2 linked regions of the Lewinella sp. 4G2 genome follow. The protein of the gene in region 1 interacts with the protein of each later gene in a pairwise test. Links are inferred from orthologs where the notes say so. Each region holds a gene or a part of one and is shown on either strand. Other genes may lie near its edges.

Evidence for each region.
Region 2: the proteins of A3850_RS13020 (region 1) and A3850_RS15020 interact in binary tests that used the Escherichia coli proteins (3 or more experiments, as listed by UniProt). The link is inferred for Lewinella sp. 4G2 from one-to-one orthologs.

What each region holds. Positions count from the first base shown.
Region 1 is NZ_LVWJ02000014.1:3,137,773-3,147,021, forward strand. The notes cover bases 2,187-5,125. They hold A3850_RS13020 (cbb3-type cytochrome c oxidase subunit I), read left to right. Parts: upstream 2,187-2,698; coding sequence 2,699-4,552; downstream 4,553-5,125. Other genes in these bases: A3850_RS13015 (OmpA family protein), read left to right, coding at 2,187-2,643; cyoE (heme o synthase), read left to right, coding at 4,697-5,125. Also shown: A3850_RS13010 (hypothetical protein), read left to right, coding at 1-989; more of A3850_RS13015, read left to right, coding at 1,126-2,186; more of cyoE, read left to right, coding at 5,126-5,611; A3850_RS13030 (heme-copper oxidase subunit III), read left to right, coding at 5,617-6,237; A3850_RS13035 (cytochrome c oxidase subunit 3), read left to right, coding at 6,308-7,264; A3850_RS13040 (cytochrome C oxidase subunit IV family protein), read left to right, coding at 7,304-7,717; A3850_RS13045 (hypothetical protein), read left to right, coding at 7,915-8,556; A3850_RS13050 (DUF420 domain-containing protein), read left to right, coding at 8,558-9,160; A3850_RS13055 (hypothetical protein), read left to right, coding at 9,225-9,249. UniProt on the Escherichia coli protein: Cytochrome bo(3) ubiquinol oxidase is the terminal enzyme in the aerobic respiratory chain of E.coli that predominates when cells are grown at high aeration.
Region 2 is NZ_LVWJ02000014.1:3,644,322-3,653,467, reverse strand. The notes cover bases 3,042-5,877. They hold A3850_RS15020 (pyridoxal phosphate-dependent aminotransferase), read left to right. Parts: upstream 3,042-3,774; coding sequence 3,775-4,980; downstream 4,981-5,877. Other genes in these bases: A3850_RS15010 (TonB-dependent siderophore receptor), read right to left, coding at 5,810-5,877; A3850_RS15015 (hypothetical protein), read left to right, coding at 5,053-5,745; A3850_RS15025 (Ig-like domain-containing protein), read right to left, coding at 3,042-3,540. Also shown: A3850_RS15035 (endonuclease MutS2), read left to right, coding at 1-2,036; A3850_RS15030 (hypothetical protein), read left to right, coding at 2,184-2,714; more of A3850_RS15025, read right to left, coding at 2,851-3,041; more of A3850_RS15010, read right to left, coding at 5,878-7,723; A3850_RS15005 (TonB-dependent receptor), read right to left, coding at 8,446-9,146. UniProt on the Escherichia coli protein: Shows aminotransferase activity with methionine and histidine as substrates, and to a lesser extent also with phenylalanine.

The sequences.
Region 1 (9,249 bases):
CCTCAGCAGCTTTGATCTGGCAGTGGATCATGTCTTTGGATAGCCACTGGTACTCAACAATGTTTGCCTGGTACGCAACGGCTTCGTTGTTCGTAGCGATGATGGCACTGACCATCATGCTATTGATCTACCTCAAGAGCCGTGGCTACTACACCGGCATCACGGCGGAGCACTTCCACGATATGGGTAAGTACTTGTTTGCTATCTCCATTTTCTGGACTTACCTGTGGTTTAGCCAGTACATGTTGATCTGGTACGGAAACGTAGGGGAGGAGACGATCTACTTCCGTGAGCGGATGGACAATTACCCAGTTCTGTTCTGGACCAACCTCGGTATCAACTTCCTGCTGCCATTTTTCGTGCTGATGCGGAACGATACCAAGCGGAAAGCGGGTACGCTGTTTTTTGCGGCTGCGTTTGTGTTCTTCGGCCACTGGTTGGACTACTTCCAGATGATTAAGCCAGGTGCCCGCCTAACGCTCATCGAGATGGAACACCACGATGCACACGGTGGACACGGCGAGGAACACGCGACCATGGACGGCCACGGTGCTGACCATAGTGAAGATCACGCCAGCGTTGATGGCCACGGCGACGATCATGACATCGTACCGGGTGAATCCACGGATCACGCAACGAATCGTACCGAAGCGGACCCTGCAGGCGAAGATCACGCGTACGATAACCACAACATCGAGCAGCATCCCGACGCAGTGGAGAGCAACATCCCCGTAGCCGCGAACAACAACCACGGCCCGGGTGGTGATCATAATTTCACCGACCTGGTTACTGCTAGCGATGGAGAAGAGCATTTAAGCCCGTCTGCGGAGTTCAAGTCCGGATACACGCTGCCAGGACTACTGGAGATTGGCATCTTTTTAGGTTTCCTCGGCGGGTTCTTATTCTTCGTGTTGAGCAAACTACAAGAAGCCCCGCTCGAGCCAAAACGTGACCCCTACTTCGAAGAGAGTCTGCACCACCACACCTAGTATTTAGACGACATCTAAACAAAGCCACGGCGGGTAACCAAAATGGTGTAATCGAGTTAAATTTGTGAACAGTCCGGAAACGAGAATTTCTCGCCAGGTTACTGTCTCAATCGTAAGAAAAGCTAACTAACAGCTGATGAAAACATTGATCGTACTTTTCTGTATCGCGTTGATCCTTTTGATCGTGCTACAGATCGCCAAAGTCCGGGATCTTGCCAAGGTTCTCCGGGGCCCGGAGGAGATCGAGGCAAGGAACACTAACATGACTGGCATCTACCTGCTTGGTTTTGTTGGCGTATTTTTGGTTGGTGCCACGCTATCCGCATTCTACTACAAGAATTGGATCCTTGGTTACGGACCACATGAGTCTGCTTCCGAACACGGTGCGCGTATTGACTCGATGATGGGATGGACACTACTCGTTACCTACAGTGTATTCGTACTAACGCATATCCTGCTCTTCTACTACGCCTTCCGGTACCGCACGCGCAAGGGACGTAAGGCCCAGTTTATCAGCCACGACAACACGCTTGAGATCGTTTGGACGGCTGTTCCTGCAATCGTCATGACCTTCCTCGTAATCGGCGGCCTTGATGCCTGGAACGATATCATGGGTGATGTTGGTACGGATGAAGATGTACTGGAAATTGAAGCCACTGGTATCCAATTTTACTGGCAGATGCGCTACCCAGGAGACGATGGGTTATTGGGAACTAAGGACTTCCGTTTGATCACTGGAACCAATTCACTCGGTCAGGACTGGACCGATATGAAGAACGCCGACGACTTTCTCGTGAATGACGTCGTTCTCCCAGTTGACCAGAAGGTTCGGGTACGGATCACGGCCCGCGACGTTCTCCACGATTTTTACCTTCCCCAGTTTCGGGTGAAGATGGATGCAGTACCTGGTCTCCCAACGTTCTTCGTCTTTACTCCTACGAAGACTACCAAAGAGTGGCGTAAGGAATTGAGCGAGTACGAAGAATACCAGATCCCAGATCCTGAGAATCCTGAAAAGATGTTGTGGGAGACCGCCAACTTCGAACTGGCTTGTGCAGAGCTTTGCGGCATTGGCCACTGGTCCATGGCCAGAACCGTTACCATCCTTGAGCGGGATGAGTACGATGCCTGGGCTGCGGAGCAAAAGTCCTATTACATGGAGAACATCCGTGGTACGGATGCAGATCCTAACACCGGTATGCTGATGCCTCAGGAGATCACGCAACGCCGTGCCGAGTTCATGTCCAGCGCCATGGCTGCTCTCGAAACTGAAGATGATACTGACAACACGTTGGTACTCGACTACGTAACCTTTGAAACCGGAAGCGCAAAGCTGACCGAGCTCAGCCAGTACCAATTGGATGACGCCGTCACCTTCTTGATGAAAAATGCAGACGTTTCTGCCATTGCACGCGGCCATACCGACAATACCGGTAACGCAGAGATGAACATGGCACTTAGCGTTAGCCGCGCTGAGGCTGTGAAGAATTATCTGACGGCAAACGGCGTTGACGCCAACCGCTTATCATTTGAAGGATTCGGCCAAGAGCGGCCTCGCGAGACAAATGACACCGAGGAAGGCCGGCAGGCTAACCGACGTACGGAGCTTTACATCACCCGTTCCCTCACCGAGGATGAACAGTTGAGCAAGTAAGCCTATTTTATCCATTAGTATACTATCACAGAAGAACCTCTTTTAAAGCTGAACCATGGCAAGCGCAATCATTACAGCACCGGTGACTCGTGAAGAAGGTCTAATCCAAGAACTGGGTTACGACGATCACTTCCACGACCACCACCACGGGGACAAGTACCAGTCTAACTTCGTCTCTCACTACATCTTCTCGATGGATCACAAGATGATCGCCAAGCAGTTCCTGATCACGGGAATGATGTGGGCAATCATCGGTGGCTTGATGTCACTCGTTTTCCGTCTTCAGTTGGGTTTTCCCGAGGAAAGCATCGCTTTTCTCAAGCCGGTACTCGGTAAGTGGATTGCCGTAAACAGTGACGGCATTGGTACGCTCACCCAGGATTTTTACTATGCTTTGGTGACGATGCACGGTACAATTCTGGTTTTCTTCGTACTAACGGCGGGCCTTTCGGGTACTTTCTCGAATCTGCTTATTCCGTTGATGATTGGTGCTCGTGACATGGCATCTCCATTGCTGAACATGTTGAGCTACTGGTTCTTCTTCATTTCTGGTATGGTAATGTTCTCGTCACTCTTCCTCTCTACCGGCCCATTTGCGGGAGGTTGGGTTGCGTACCCACCGCTGTCGGCATTGCCGCAAGCTATGGACGGTTCCGGTGCAGGTATGACGCTCTGGACCATTTCCTTGGTTCTCTTCGTAGTATCCGTCCTTCTTGGTGGTGTGAACTACATTACTACCGTCCTGAACCTTCGTACGAAAGGAATGAGTATGTGGCGTTTGCCACTTCCTATTTGGGCGTTCTTCGTAACGGCAATCATTGGTCTCCTTTCCTTCCCAGTATTGACCTCTGCCTTCTTCCTGATGATGTTGGACCGTGGTATCGGTACCAGCTTCTACCTGAGTGATATCTACATTGGTGGAGCAGCACTAGACCACGTCGGTGGTTCGCCGATCCTTTACCAGCACCTTTTCTGGTTCCTGGGTCACCCGGAGGTATACATCATTATCCTTCCGGCGATGGGTATCGTATCCGAGGTACTATCCGTACACGCTCGCAAGCCAATTTTTGGCTACAAGGCGATGGTATTCTCCATTCTGGCGATTGCCTTCCTGTCCTTTATTGTTTGGGCTCACCATATGTTTATGTCCGGTGTAAACCCGTTCATCTCTAACTTCTTCGTGATCTTCACGCTGATCATTGCTGTGCCTTCCGCGGTAAAGGTCTTCAACTGGATTGCAACGCTCTACGGAGGTAACATTCGCTTCAATCCCGCCAGCCTTTTTGGTATCGGGTTCGTTTCGATGTTCATCTCCGGTGGTCTCACTGGTATCTGGTTGGGTAACTCCACGCTAGATATTCAGCTCCACGATACTTACTTCGTTGTTGCTCACTTTCACATTGTGATGGGTGTTGCTGCCTTCTTTGGTATGTACGCTGGTGTTTACCACTGGTTCCCCAAAATGTACGGTCGCTTTATGAATGAGACCCTCGGCAAGTTCCACTTCTGGGGTACGATCATTGGCGCTTACTGCGTGTTCTGGCCCATGCACTACCTCGGTATGGCTGGTGTGCCCCGTCGTTACTACAGCTTCGATGCCTTCAAGACTTTCGGTCACTTCGACGGCATGAACAAGTTCATCACAATTGCTGCGATCATCACTTTCGGTTTCCAGCTCCTCTTCGTGATCAACTTCTTCTACTCCATCTGGAAAGGGCGCAAGCTTAAGCAGCAGAACCCATACAACGCGAACACGCTCGAATGGACAACTCCAATCGAAGTTGGCCACGGCAACTGGCCGGGCAAGCTTCCAGCCGTTCAGCGCTGGGCTTACGACTACGGAAAAGATGGTCGCGAATTTATCCCACAAGTGGAACCAATCGGAGAAAACGAGTCTCCGGCTCACTAGACAAGTTTACCCTAGCCGAATTCTTTTCGGCTTCGGTTGATGTCTTCGTGACTACCGATATAATAGCAACCCGTAGTCCTTCAGCTTTGCTGTATGCTACGGGTTGCTTTAATTAATCCCCCCACTCTTAACAGCAGCCGTTTCGTGAAGAACCAAGCTACAAGCCAGCAGGAAATCAATGCTACCAGTTCCTGGTTAGCCGATCTCGCCGCGTTGGTAAAGTTTCGGCTGTCGGCGACAGTGGTGCTATCGTCAGTGCTGGCTTACCTGATTGCCCTGGGCTCCGGCGCTTTTAGCTGGTGGGCGATTACGGTGCTGACCCTGGGTGGATTTCTAACTACGTCAGCGGCTAACATTCTGAATGAGCTGCTGGAGAAAGATTACGATGTGCTCATGGAGCGCACAAAATCCCGCCCGCTCGCGACCGGTCGGTTGAATAGCTCCAATGCACTATTGATGGCAGGTTTTGCCAGTATTGGTGGAATTACCTTCCTGGCTCTGTTCAATCCTTGGACGGCCTTTCTGGGAATGGTGTCACTCATCAGTTACGCTTTTGTGTACACACCACTCAAGAGAGTAGGACCAATAGCGGTTCTGGTTGGCGCTATACCAGGGGCACTTCCAGCATTGATTGGGTGTGCTGCCGCGGAGGGCAGCATTACTACGTTGGGCCTGACCTTGTTCGCCATTCAGTTCTTCTGGCAGTTACCCCACTTTTACGCAATTGGGTACCTAGGGTTTGATGACTATCGTAAAGCAGGGTTCAAACTGGTTCCAGCCATTGGAGAAGAAGCCGATACTGCGACACTCGGAAGGGATGCTGTAGCTTCAACCCTAATATTGCTTCCACTGGGCGTGCTGCCTTTCTTTTTGGGTATTACTTCCCTTTGGGCAGTCCTACTCGTTACGCTGCTCGGACTGGCGTTCACTTATTTTGCCATGCGGTTCAGTCGGTTGCCTAACCGGAAGACTGCACTATCCATGATGTTCTTCTCTTTTGCCTACCTACCGCTGGCCTTTACCATTTACTGGTTGGGCCACCAAACCGCGTTAATCTGAGTGCTATGGAAAAGATAACTATCGACAACAGACTTTTGGGAGACGGGCATGAACGCAGCCTGGCATCTCCGGCACGCCACAATAAGATCCACCCTAAGAAACTAGCGCTGTGGGTTGGGCTGGTAAGCTTGGTAATGATGTTTACCGCACTGACCTCCGCCTTCATTGTGCGCCGGGCGGCGGGTAACTGGCTGGAATTCTCGATTCCCTCTATTTTCTACATCAATACTTTGGTCATCCTGGGTAGTAGTATAACTTTGCACGCTGCTTACGTAGCCTTCAAACGAGAAGCTGCGGCGGCCTACAAGTTCCTGCTTGGAATCACCTTTATCCTTGGGATTGCCTTCGTCGTACTCCAGTACGTAGGTTGGGAGGATCTCGCTGCGAGCGGTGTGCCCCTGAAGATCAACCCAAGTGGAGATTTCATCTATGCTATCAGTGGCTTACACGCGCTGCACGTCATAGGTGGAATTGCGATCTTGTTGGTAGCCTTGATAATGGCTTTCATTTTACCACTGAAGGCTACCCCCGCCAGGAAGCTGCGGCTAGAATTGACGCTGACTTACTGGCATTTCGTTGATGCACTCTGGATCTACCTCATCGTTTTCCTGAGTTTGCAACGATAATATTGATAACCAAAACTACGCACTGCCTCCGTGGTAGTGCCGCACCCATCTACAGTTAAATAAATTACACATGGCCGAAGAAACGGACATTCTAGTCGCCGCGGAGCACGATCATTCAGATCACAATGCGTCCTGGGAAGGTGGTGATGCCAAGCCGTTTGAGGCTTCCTACGGGAAGCTGATGATGTGGTATTTCCTACTCTCCGATGCATTCACTTTCGCTGGTTTCCTGATTGCGTACGGTACGTTGCGTTTTTCAAGCCCCAGCTGGCCGGTACCCGATAGCGTATTTAACACGGCGCCGTTTGGTATCCACGGCATGCCGCTGATCTTCGTTACGTTCATGTCCTTTCTCCTGATCATTAGCTCGGGAACTATGGTGCGTGCCGTACAGGAAGGTGCCCGTGAAAACAAGCGTGGGGTAGTATTTTGGATGTTACTCACCGTTATTGGTGGCGCTGGTTTCCTTGGCTGCCAGGCATGGGAGTGGAATAACCTAATCAACGTCGAGCACATGACCGTTACTACGAATCCATTCGGGACGTACACGGAGAACGGCTTCTACCTGGACCCAGAAACTGGAGAACCGACCTCCGAGGAAGTCGTAGCGGGAGAGACTTATCTGCTTCACCTAGCTGGAGCTAGCCACGGGGAAGGACACGAAGGGGAAGAAGAGTCCTTCGACTACGGTGCTACACCCGGCAATTACGCTGGCTACGAGATCAACGAGGAGAACATGTTCATCCGCCGCAAATTTGTTGTCTCTGGCGGCGATCGTGACGGTGAAATTATGACCCAGCAGCTGGGGCCAACAGCTTTCGGTGCGCTCTTCTTTGGTATCACTGGCTTCCACGGCTTCCACGTACTGACGGGTGTTGTGTTCCTACTGATTATCCTGATCAACGCCGGTAGCGGTGTCTATGCTGCACGCCAGAACGGCTACGAAATGGTCGAGAAGATCGGTTTGTACTGGCACTTTGTCGACCTGGTTTGGGTCTTCGTCTTTCTGGTATTCTACCTCCTGTAATCACTGCCGTCCATCTAACCGAACTAAAAATATAATACTATGGCCAGCCACGCTAGCTACGAAGAACAAACAGCCGCGGTATGGAAGGGACTTGGTCTCCTCGCATTCGTGACCCTCGTTGAGGTAGGATTATCCCTGCTCAAAGCTACGGATTGGGCGAAGGATATCCAGTGGGTATTCGTTGCCGCCGCCGTCCTTATCATCGCGCTTTCCATTTACAAGGCTTACTTCATCATTTACGAGTTCATGCACATGGCTTACGAGGTGAAGGGTCTTGCCATGACGGTCCTACTCCCCGTCTTCCTTTTAGTTTGGGCGGTCATCGCCTTCTTCTACGAAGGTGGCGCCTGGAAGGAGAACCGCGAGAAGGTACAGGAACTGAACAACCGCACTGAATTGGTTACACCCTCCGATCCGGTTGGAATGAATGAGGATTACGCTCCGTTTGAATAGAACGGAGATCTACCTCCAACAAACGCTGTCACTTAGTAGGTGGCGGCGTTTTTTGTTTCTGCTCCTATCCCTTGGCATTGCACCTGCGGCAGCGCCAAATGAACGTAAGCACCGCCCATTTCAAGGCTACCGTCATATTTGAAAAAAGGGTAAACCCTTCGGGCGAAGATTCCTTCTTCTTTTACAGCAGTGCACCTATGGCAAAATCTAAGAATTTTCTCACACCGATCATTGTGATCTTCCTCTTGGTAGGCTTTCCCGCTATTTCCTACTACTACCTGAGTACTGGATTTGATTACCGCAAGGAGGCGATCTTAACGCAGGGTGATTTTGGTAAAATGCCGGATCTTTTGGCGCTGACGCAGGTGCGGGGTAAGTTACCGAGCAAGCTCCGCGGAAGCATGGTAGTTGTTGGGTGGCTGAACCCTAATAATGTCTCAGCAGCGGGGAAATATGGCAATATGTTGGACAGCCTCTACAACCAATTTGAGGATAGCCCCAATCTACACTTCACGACGGTTGTACCGGCTAGTAACGGTAAGGCGGCAGCTGATCAGTTTGCCACCACGCACAATCTGCCCGATACAGAAATGCTAAGCTTTTTGGAGGCCGACGCTACTACCTATGCCTCTACGGCGGAAGCATTTCAACTGCCACTGGGGGAAGACTCCCCCGGCCAACGGCCCATCGTTGCCTTGGTCGACAGTTCGCAGACGATCGTAAAACACTACGACTTGGGTAATCGCCAAGAAGCCATTGGGCTGGTTGAGTTGATCTCGGTTATCATCCCATTGCCAGAGCGCCAGGACATTCTGTTGAACCGCAAGAAAGAATTGTAGCATGGAAGCTAAAACGTACCCTCAGCTGCCAACGATTCCTGAAAAGGAAGGCGCCCTTAAAATTGCTATTATCATTGCTTCAGTCGCAGTGACCGCACTGGTGGTGCTTATGCGCTACGTAAAGCTACCCGTACCGGAAAGCTGGGACGTAGGCTTTCTACCCGCCGCAAATGCAATGCTAAATGCGTTGACGGCCGTGGCTTTGGTGTTCAGCCTATACTTCGTGAAGAAAGGGCAGGTGGTCAAGCACCGTAACGCCAATGGAATTGCACTAGGCTTATCGGTAGTGTTTCTGTTGTGTTACGTCACCTACCACTTTACAACTCCCGAAGTGAAGTTTGGCGACGCCGATTTGGACGGAGTAATTAGTGCAAGCGAAGCCGCCGCCGTGGCTGGAACCCGTACAGTTTACCTGCTGATCCTTATCTCCCACATCACACTTGCTGGAATCTTGCTGCCATTCATCTTATGGACGACGATGTACAGTCTGGTAGGAAAGTACGCGCAGCATCGCCGGCTCTCCAAAATTGTGTGGCCGCTATGGATGTACGTGGCCATCACCGGCCCGGTAGTTTACTTGATGCTGCGAGAATACTACCCTTGATCACCAGCAACTATCCACTTACCGTTTCGTTTACTTTTTGCGTCTTCACCCAAATTAGTACTGTATGAAAAATTCAATGATTGCGTGGG
Region 2 (9,146 bases), 510 kb from region 1 along the record:
GCGGCACCTACCCGACGCTTTACGATCTGGTCCGGGAAGTCCACTACGAACCAGAACTATCCAAAGCCATTGAGCGGGTGATCGATGCAGAGGGTGTCATCCGGTCTGACGCATCCCCCGAACTAGCGCGGATCCGTCGGCTGATCGGTTCCAAGCAACGGGAAGTGGAGAAGACCTTCCGCCAGGTCATCGAAAAGTACAAGCGGGCCGGCTACCTGGCCGATACGGTCGAGAGTATGCGGAATGGTCGCAGGGTCCTGACGGTACCGAGTGAGAATAAGCGCAAGATCCGGGGTATAATTCACGATGAATCGGCCACGGGAAAAACGGCCTACATCGAGCCTAACGAAGTGATTGGAATCAACAACGACATCTTCGACTACCAGCAAGAAGAGAAGCGGGAGATCAACCGGATTCTGCGGGAGTTATCGGCGACGCTGCGTCCATACGTTGACCATATTCAATCTTACCAGGATCTCATCGCTTACCTCGATGTCATTCAGGCAAAGGCAAAGCTGGCCAAGTCCCTTAAAGCCGAACGGCCCAAGCTGGATGCGAAGCCGCGGATTGGAATCATCGAGGGCCGCCACCCAATCCTCTACCTCAAGAATAAGCAGTACGGCAAGAAGACCGTTCCCTTTGATCTTAAGCTGACCGGGAAGAATCGCATCCTGATGCTTTCCGGGCCGAACGCAGGTGGTAAATCGATCTCCATGAAGTCGGTCGGTATCCTCCAGTTGATGCTGCAGTGCGGTATGCTGGTGCCGGTGGATAGCGAATCAGAAATGGGCATCTTTCAAAAGATCTTTGCCGACATTGGTGATCAGCAGAGTATTGAAGATGATCTGTCCACCTACAGCTCTCGATTGAAAAACGCTAAGGAGTTTTTGGCGGCGGCGGACGATACGTCGTTGGTACTCATCGACGAATTTGGTTCGGGCACGGATCCGACTTCTGGTGGCGCCATCGCCGAAGGGGTACTCGACAGCCTGAATTACCGCAAGGTGTTTGGCGTCATCACCACCCACTACTCCAACCTCAAGATCTACGCGTACAAAGCGAAGGGAATTCTCAATGGTGGGATGCATTTCGATACGGAGACCCTCGCTCCAACTTACGAGTTGAAAATTGGCCGGCCGGGATCGAGCTACGCTTTTGAGATCGCCCAGAAATCCGGCTTACCCCGTCGCGTCCTACAGTATGCCCGCAAGAAGGCGGGTAAGAATGAGCGGGCCGTCGACCAACTACTCGTGGACCTTCAACGCGAGAAGGCGGAGTCCGAAGAAATGCTCGCCAACCTTGAACAGAAGCAGAAGACCCTTGATGCTTTGACCCGCACCTACGAAGAACTCCACAAGAACATGGAGGTCCGCCGTAAACGACTAAAGCTGGAGGCCAAGGAACAGGCCCTCGCCGAAACAGCGAAGTACAATAAGGAGATGGAGAACCTGATCCGTGACCTCCGGGAAGGCAAGAAGATCGAGGAAGCGAAGGAGAAAGCCAAGCAACTCCGGGAAAAGCGCGAATCAGTTGGTAAACAGGTGTCCGACCTGCGTGAAGATATTTACTACGCACCGACTACGAAGGAAGAAGAACCCATCAAAGAAGGTGATTTCGTCCGCCTCCGTGCGGGTGGTGCCACTGGGCAAGTGGAGAAGATTGACCGTAAGCGGGCCACCGTGATCGTCGGCGACCTACGCCTTCAAGTAAAACTACGCGATCTAGAACCGGCGAAGGATCAACTGACCGTCCGTCGGGAAAAGAGCGTCAGCAGCAGCCTCGGCGCTGCGGCGACCTTTTCTAATAAGTTGGACGTCCGCGGGATGCGCTACGAAGAAGTATTGGCGACCACCGAAGCTTTCGTCGATAATGCGCTCATGGCAAACGCCGATCAGTTACGCATCGTCCACGGCAAGGGCTCGGGGACTTTACGGCGCGCCGTGCGCCAAAAATTGAAAGAATACAATCATAATTTCTCGTTAAGCCACCCTCCCCGCGAAGCAGGCGGAGATGGGGTAACGATTGTAGATTTGTAACTCCTTGAGACTTTAGACTACAGACTGTAGACTAAATTCCCGGCCGCTCCAAGAACCACCCATTGTCGCTTCGCTCGGTTGTGAGGCCGCTAGGAGAACCTGATTTACTACGGACTGTAGACTACATACTATAAACTAGAGACTAAAATGGATACCAGTAATCTAGGCGTCGGAACCCGCCTCCGCCACCCAGCATTCGGAGATGGCGTTATCATAAAATTGTACAAAGCTGCCTACGACATCACCTTCATGACCTACGGGATCAAAACCGTTGGCCGCGATTATCAGGAATTTGAGGTCGTGGAAGCGATCGAAGCGGAAGAGGTTGCCAGTTTTAACGAGGCGGAGCAAGCGCTGGTGCGCATCCTTAGAACCTATAATGGCATTAGCGAAACCACACAGTTGGGTGATAAATGGGTGGACGGTAAACTTATCCTTAAGCCGGGAGAGGAAGGGCTGTCTTCCAAAGAAATGTCCATCGACGATTTCTTCCACAAGATCGTCATGGTACGCGACCGCCTCCGCGTAATGGAGCAACGCATCAACGCCAGCTCGATGACGGATGAGGAAAAAGTGAACCTACAGCAGTACATCACTCGCATCTATGGTTCGCTGACGAGCTTCAACGTACTCTTCCGGAGAAAGGAGGACCACTTTAAGGGAACGGGGCGGAAATAATAGGAGACTTTAGAGGCTAGATTTTCGATTTGAGCAACAGAGAATTTATTTTTCGCAACTCGCAACTCGCAACTCGCAACTCGCAACTCGCAACTTCGCAACTCGCAACTCGCAACTCGCAACTCGCAACTCGCAACTACTCCTCAATCAACCCCGAACCCACCTCAACATCAAACGGCTTACAGAAGTAAAGCACGTACTTAAAATCGTTGATGTCGACACCAGCGATGTCATACGTATGCGCGCCTCGGAAGATCTCCACCTTTCCAATTTCGTACGCGCCGGCCCGGCTGCGGGGATTATTACTGAGGTAGGCGTAGAGTCCGGGAAGACCACGGTCCGCATCGTAGTCGTCGGCGAACGTGAGTTGGAGTCCTTCGTCCTCAGTTTCCGAAAGGGTGAAGTTGCCGGTGAGTTTGTAGCTACTCGTAGTAGCAATGGTACCGGTCCGGACTTCTGGTTCGTCAATGATAACCGTGGAAGCGCCCACGATCATGGTTTCGGTCACCGTTGCAGTCTCACCAAATTGCACGTCCGTGTAGGATGCCGTGACGGTAGTTGAGCCTTCGGTAATTCCGGTGGCTAAGCCTGTCTGATCAACGGTGAGAATCGTTTCGTCGCCGGTGGACCAGGTAGCGTCTGCCTGCTCCTCGGCGCCCACGTTATTGAAGAAACGCGTTGACAACTGGAATGAGGTTCCTGCCTCTAGGGTATCCGGGAAGTCTGCCAACCGGATGGTAGGTTGCACGTAGTCATCTAATACATCTTCACCAATGCAAGCGGTGAATAGTAAGGCGGCGGCAAAGAACGTGAGTAAGCGAATCATAGTGGGTCGGTCTTCCTACGAAGGTACTGTCTTTCCCCGCTTTAGTACTGTCGCCCACCGTCAAAAGGAGCGGGAGCCATGAGCGCATCTTGGAAATGGATTTAATCTCACCGCTTTAGCTGGCACTAGCAAACGCAACTAGCAACCGGACAAAGCGGTAACATTATCGTGGGGATAATTTGGCGTCTGGGTACCTTTACGCTAATTATTTACCACCCCCAAATTACCCGCCGCATGGCAACGAAGACTTCCCCCCTGTCGGACACCGTCCTGAACATGACCGAATCGGCCACCCTTAAAATGGCGGCCCTCGGCCGTGAAGTCAAAGCGCAGGGCCACGATGTGATCAGCCTCAGCCTCGGGGAGCCCGATTTTGATACGCCGGAGCACATCAAAGAAGCCGCAAAGGTGGCACTGGATGAGGGATATACGAAGTACACTCCCGTCCCCGGTATCCCGGAACTGAAGCAGGCCATCGTCGACAAATTCAAGCGGGAGAATGGTCTTGATTACGCGCCGAATCAAATCGTTGTATCCACCGGTGCGAAGCAGTCCATTTACAACATCGCCCACGCGCTGCTGAACAAGGGTGACGAAGTCGTCATTCTCGCCCCATACTGGGTAAGCTACTCCGCCATCGTGGAGCTGGCCGGCGGCGTTCCCGTTACCGTTGGTGCGGGTATTGAAGATGACTACAAAGTCAGCGCGGAGGCCATCGAGGCGGCGATCACCGACAAAACTAAGTTCATTCTCTTCTCCAGCCCCTGTAATCCCACGGGGTCCGTTTACACTGCCGAAGAGTTGAGCGCCATTGCCAAAATGCTCCAGCGCCACCCCCACGTTTACGTAGTGGCTGATGAGATTTACGAATTGATCAACTTCACGGGTAAGCACGCTTCCATCGGTGCCTGCCCCGAAGTAGCGGACCGGACCATCACCGTCAACGGTTTCGCCAAGGGGTTCGCCATGACGGGCTGGAGACTCGGCTACATGGGCGCACCCGCTGAAATCGCGAAGGCCTGCGCCAAGCTGCAGGGACAGGCGACTTCCGGAGCTAACAGCATCGCTCAGCAGGCGGGCCTCCACGCACTAACGTCAGATTTGGCACCCAGCCACGCCATGAAGGACGCCTTCGCTAAACGCCGTGAGCTCATCATTGATGGCCTGAGTAAGATCGACGGCCTCAAGGTGAACCGCCCCCAGGGTGCCTTCTACCTCTTCCCGGATGCTTCCGCATTCTTCGGGAAGTCCAACGGAGAATACACGATCAATAATTCAGACGATCTGGCCGAGTACCTGCTCATGACGGCACACGTTGCTACGGTAGGCGGTAGTTCCTTCGGTGCCCCGAACTGTATCCGCATCAGCTACGCCGCTTCCGAGGAACAACTGACCGAAGCGATCCGGCGTATCGGTAAGGTGTTAGGCGAGCTGAAATAGTCCGACCATTTAAATAATCAAAAAGCCATCCTTCATAAATTTGAAGGGTGGCTTTTTTCGTATCCTTAAGTCATGAAAGACCTCTCCTATACCGGCGGCGCGCGGGTCGGCATGATGAATGCTTCCTTCCCCTTAGCTAAGCTCTTCGTTGAAGATGGTGCCCTGAACCTCAATGTTTTGCTACTGGGAAAGCACCGATTCCTACAAAGTCAGATCACGGCGCTACAGCACGTGACCAATGCCGTTGGGCTTGGTAAAGGCATTAAGATTGAGCATACGCACCCTACCTATTCCAACGAGTTGATCTTTTGGACCCTGAGTGACCCAGATAAAATACTGGACGAAATAGCTAATAGCCGCCTTGGTTTGACACAGAATGTAATCCGAAAGGAAAAGGTAGCAGCTAGTATTGGTGGTCTCCTCTCCGACGCAAACCCCTTAAAAGTCAGCTTCTTAATCGCAATCGCGCTCCTGAGTTTATTAGCCTTTGCACCGTTTATTATCAGCGCATTCACCACGGGTACACCCGACTTTCAACAGTTCATCTACCGCGGAGTAGCTGTTCAAGCCATTCTGGTAGGTGGTTTGCTTGGAGCCATCTACAGCCCAACTATCCGGGAATACGTGCTGAAAGAAGATGCAGAAATAACCCGGCACAAGCGTGGGCTGCTCACCTTCGTCTACCTCACCCTCTTCGCGATGTTTCTATTGTTGTTCGTTGGAGGGATGACGTCGAAGTTAATCGAAACGTTGCCTCCTCAGTAGGCACAGCAAGGCCGAACCGGTATTCATCACCGACACAGCAATTTCTACCGGTTCGGCGTTCAGCCTATTTCCCAATCGTATACCGTGCTCCCGTCCGTACCGTTCGGCCCTGGGTCGCGAAACCGGTCACCTCCACAAAGTCCGTATCCGTCAAGTTCCGGAGATCGGCGAAGAGGGTGAGGTTTTGCTTGGCGAGCAGTTTGTACTCCACGTAGAAGTTGACCAATAGGTAGGGATCTAGTTCCACGATGTTTTGGTTGAAACTCGCGTCGAAGAATACGTCTGGGCGGTCACCGGTGTATTGGGTCGTCAAGCGGGCCGTCAGGGGGAAGGAGGGGGTGTAGGTTAATCCAAACAGGCCGGATACGCGGGGGCGGCGGAAGAAATCTTCGGTGGTGGTGGGGTTACCGGAGAAGTCTTCAGAGGTGAGTTCTCCCTCCACGTAGGTGAAGTTGCCGTTGATGCTCAGCTGCTCACCAAGCTTAGCGAAGGCCTCTACTTCTACGCCCAAATCGTCGAGTTCGTCGCGGTTGAGGTAGCCGGGGTTGCCGAAGATGATAACGTCTTCAATCGTCCGTTGGAAGCCGGTAACGGAGAATCCATAATCACGCTCTTCATTTCGGTAGGCAAAACCCGCCTCGATGGAGGAACTAGTTTGGGGTTCTAATTCAGCATTGGCACCAAATGGACCGTACAGTTGGTCCAAAGTTGGGCTCTGGAAGGCGGTGGCATACGTTCCTCGCACGGTAAAACCCTTAATTACCTGGTATGCGAACCCGGTGGAGTAGTTCAACTGCCCGCCAAACGTCGAGTGGTTATTGTAGCGAATTGCAGCTTCCGCAAACCATCTTTCGTCCGTCCGAAATTCAGCTTGCAGGTAGGGACTCAAAGTAGTTACGTTATCGTCCGCATCCACGGGGGGATTGTCCAGCGTGAGTTTCTCGATCCTTGCCTGGGCACCCAGCGTCAGCGCCAAATTCTTCCAGCTTTTGTTGCCGAATACATCGGCTTGTTGGGCCCGGCCGGCAAAGTCGAAGTCGCCGAAGGCGGAGGAAAAAAGGCGGTCGGTCGCCACGTAATTGTAGCGCAGGCCGGCGGCAAAACCGGGTTCCGCGTAGTCGATGGCCAGGGCGGGGTTGACGAGTTCATTCTCGTAAGTATTCGCGTCGCTATCCTGGAAGGCACCGTCGTCGTAATCGCCATCGAATTGGGCGTACCGGATGCTAGGGCGGATGGTCCAGTGTTCGCTAGCATGATAGGTAAACGCTGCGTTGCCACTATAGCGACGGGCACCATCCCTTTCGAGTGGTGCAGGGTCGAAAAGTGGATCGGCTAGTTGTTCGGGGCTAAAAATAGCTTCGCTGATGCCCTTACTGTCGTAGACGTTGAAGCCCAGCGCGTAAGCTAATTTACCTTTCCGGCCGCGGGCGTCTGCGCCAGCCTCAAAGGTATCGAAGCTGCCGTAACTCGCCCGCAGGGTGACGGTAGGGTCGTCACTATTGGCTTTGCTAATGAGGTTAATGACCCCAGCCACTGCGTCAGAACCATATATGAGGGACTGAGCGCCGTGTACAATCTCAATCCGCTCAATCCCCTGAAGATCAAGGAGTCGTAGGTCAACGGCTCCACCAAGGGAAGAAGGGTCGATGAGCGGCTGCCCGTCCAGCAAAATGAGGGTGTATTGATTGGCACCATTACGCAGAAAAATGCTGCGGTCCTTGCCCGGCGCGCTGTAAGCACCATTCACGACGATGCCCGCCTGCTCGTTTAGTAATTGTCCAAGGTCGGTATTGCGCGCAACCGTAGCGGAATCAATAATGGTGACCTTGGTCGTCGACCGATCGAGTTGCTTCGGGAACCGCGTTCCGGTTATGATTACTTCATCACCGGTCGTCGTTAATTCAGGAGCTTCCTGCGCGGCAAGTCCGAGTGAGAGGGTAGAACAAAAAGAGAGAAAGAGTAAAATTCGCTTAGTCATGGGTAGGTAGCTTACCGGTAAAAAAGCGAAGCGCGTACGGGGAAACGCTGCTTTACGAACGCCGCAAAGCAGGGTAGGGGAAAGAGATCCACTGATCTTCATCCCGGGCGTAATGCCCCCAAACGGTTTTCGACTTTCTCACCGAAGTCAAGAAACATATGGTGCGTTCGGGCAGGTCTTCTGGCTCACTTCATTTCGGGCGGCCTTCCCAGATCTCTCCAGTGGCGTAGTGGCGCGAAACATTACGAAGCTTACAGCTGCGGGGACAGCTCCGGATTTACACCGGATTCCCTTTTACTTCCCGGGCGTTACGCCGGGATACCTGAATGCGGGGGCGAAGGTAAGTATAAGTCTATAGTCTGGAGTCTGTAGTCTGTAGTCTGGACCGGACGCTTGGAGGAGATCAACTCTTACTGCGTGCGAGTTGACCACGCTCCAAGGTCCTGATTGGGTGGTAACGGAATCAAAAACTACCACTTTATAGGTCCTTGTGGCGTCCGACGTAGGAGGTCCCGCAAGCGTCCGGTGTTGGCGGTGGGTTACTATCACCGGACGCTTGGAGGAGATCAACTCTTACTGCGTGCGAGTTGACCACGCTCCAAGGTCCTGATTGGGTGGTAACGGAATTAATAACCACCAATTGATAGGTCCTTGTGGCGTCCGACGCAGGAGGTCCCGCAAGCGTCCGGTAGTGGCGGCCACTATAGACTACAGACTATAGACTACAAACTCACCCTCCACCCCAAAAACACCCTCCTCCCCTGGTTCGAAGCAAAAACGTAAGTCGGGTCAAACGTCAATGCATTCGGGTTGGTGGGGGTCGGAATGACCGTGCCATCGGGATTAAAATCGACATCTTCATCAAATGGATCAAACGCACGCGCAATGCTATTTGCAGGTGGGGTGTAATTCAGGAGGTTTTTTACGCCGCCATAAACTTCCATACCGTTGGAGAAAGTCTTGGTTACCTGCAAGTTCTGGGTGGAGAACCAGCCCGAGTCGGCGGGGCGGTCGTCCATTTCGCCGAGGAGGGGAAGGTCGAGCGGGCCGTATACGTTGCCGGTGTAATCAAAAGTGATCTGCCGCTCCAGCCAGGGAATGCCAAGCCGCCAAACGCCACTGTAGGTTTCCGTGAGCAGTTGGCGTTCGCGCACGCCCTCCTTCACGGTGAAAACATCCTGCACGTTAAGGCCTACATTGACGCTGGCACCACCGCGAAAACTCACGTCCGTAGTGAGGCTGACGCCCTGACTAACGGCTCGCCCATCAAGGTTCGCGTAGATAATCTGGTTCGGGTTGGTCTCGTAATCCGGCAGGATCCGATTGCTAAAGTGGGTATACCAGGTGGAGGCGTCGAATGTCCACACCGCGCCGTTGCGGGCAAAGTGTTTGCGGACGTAATTCAGGTTGACGTTCCAGCTTT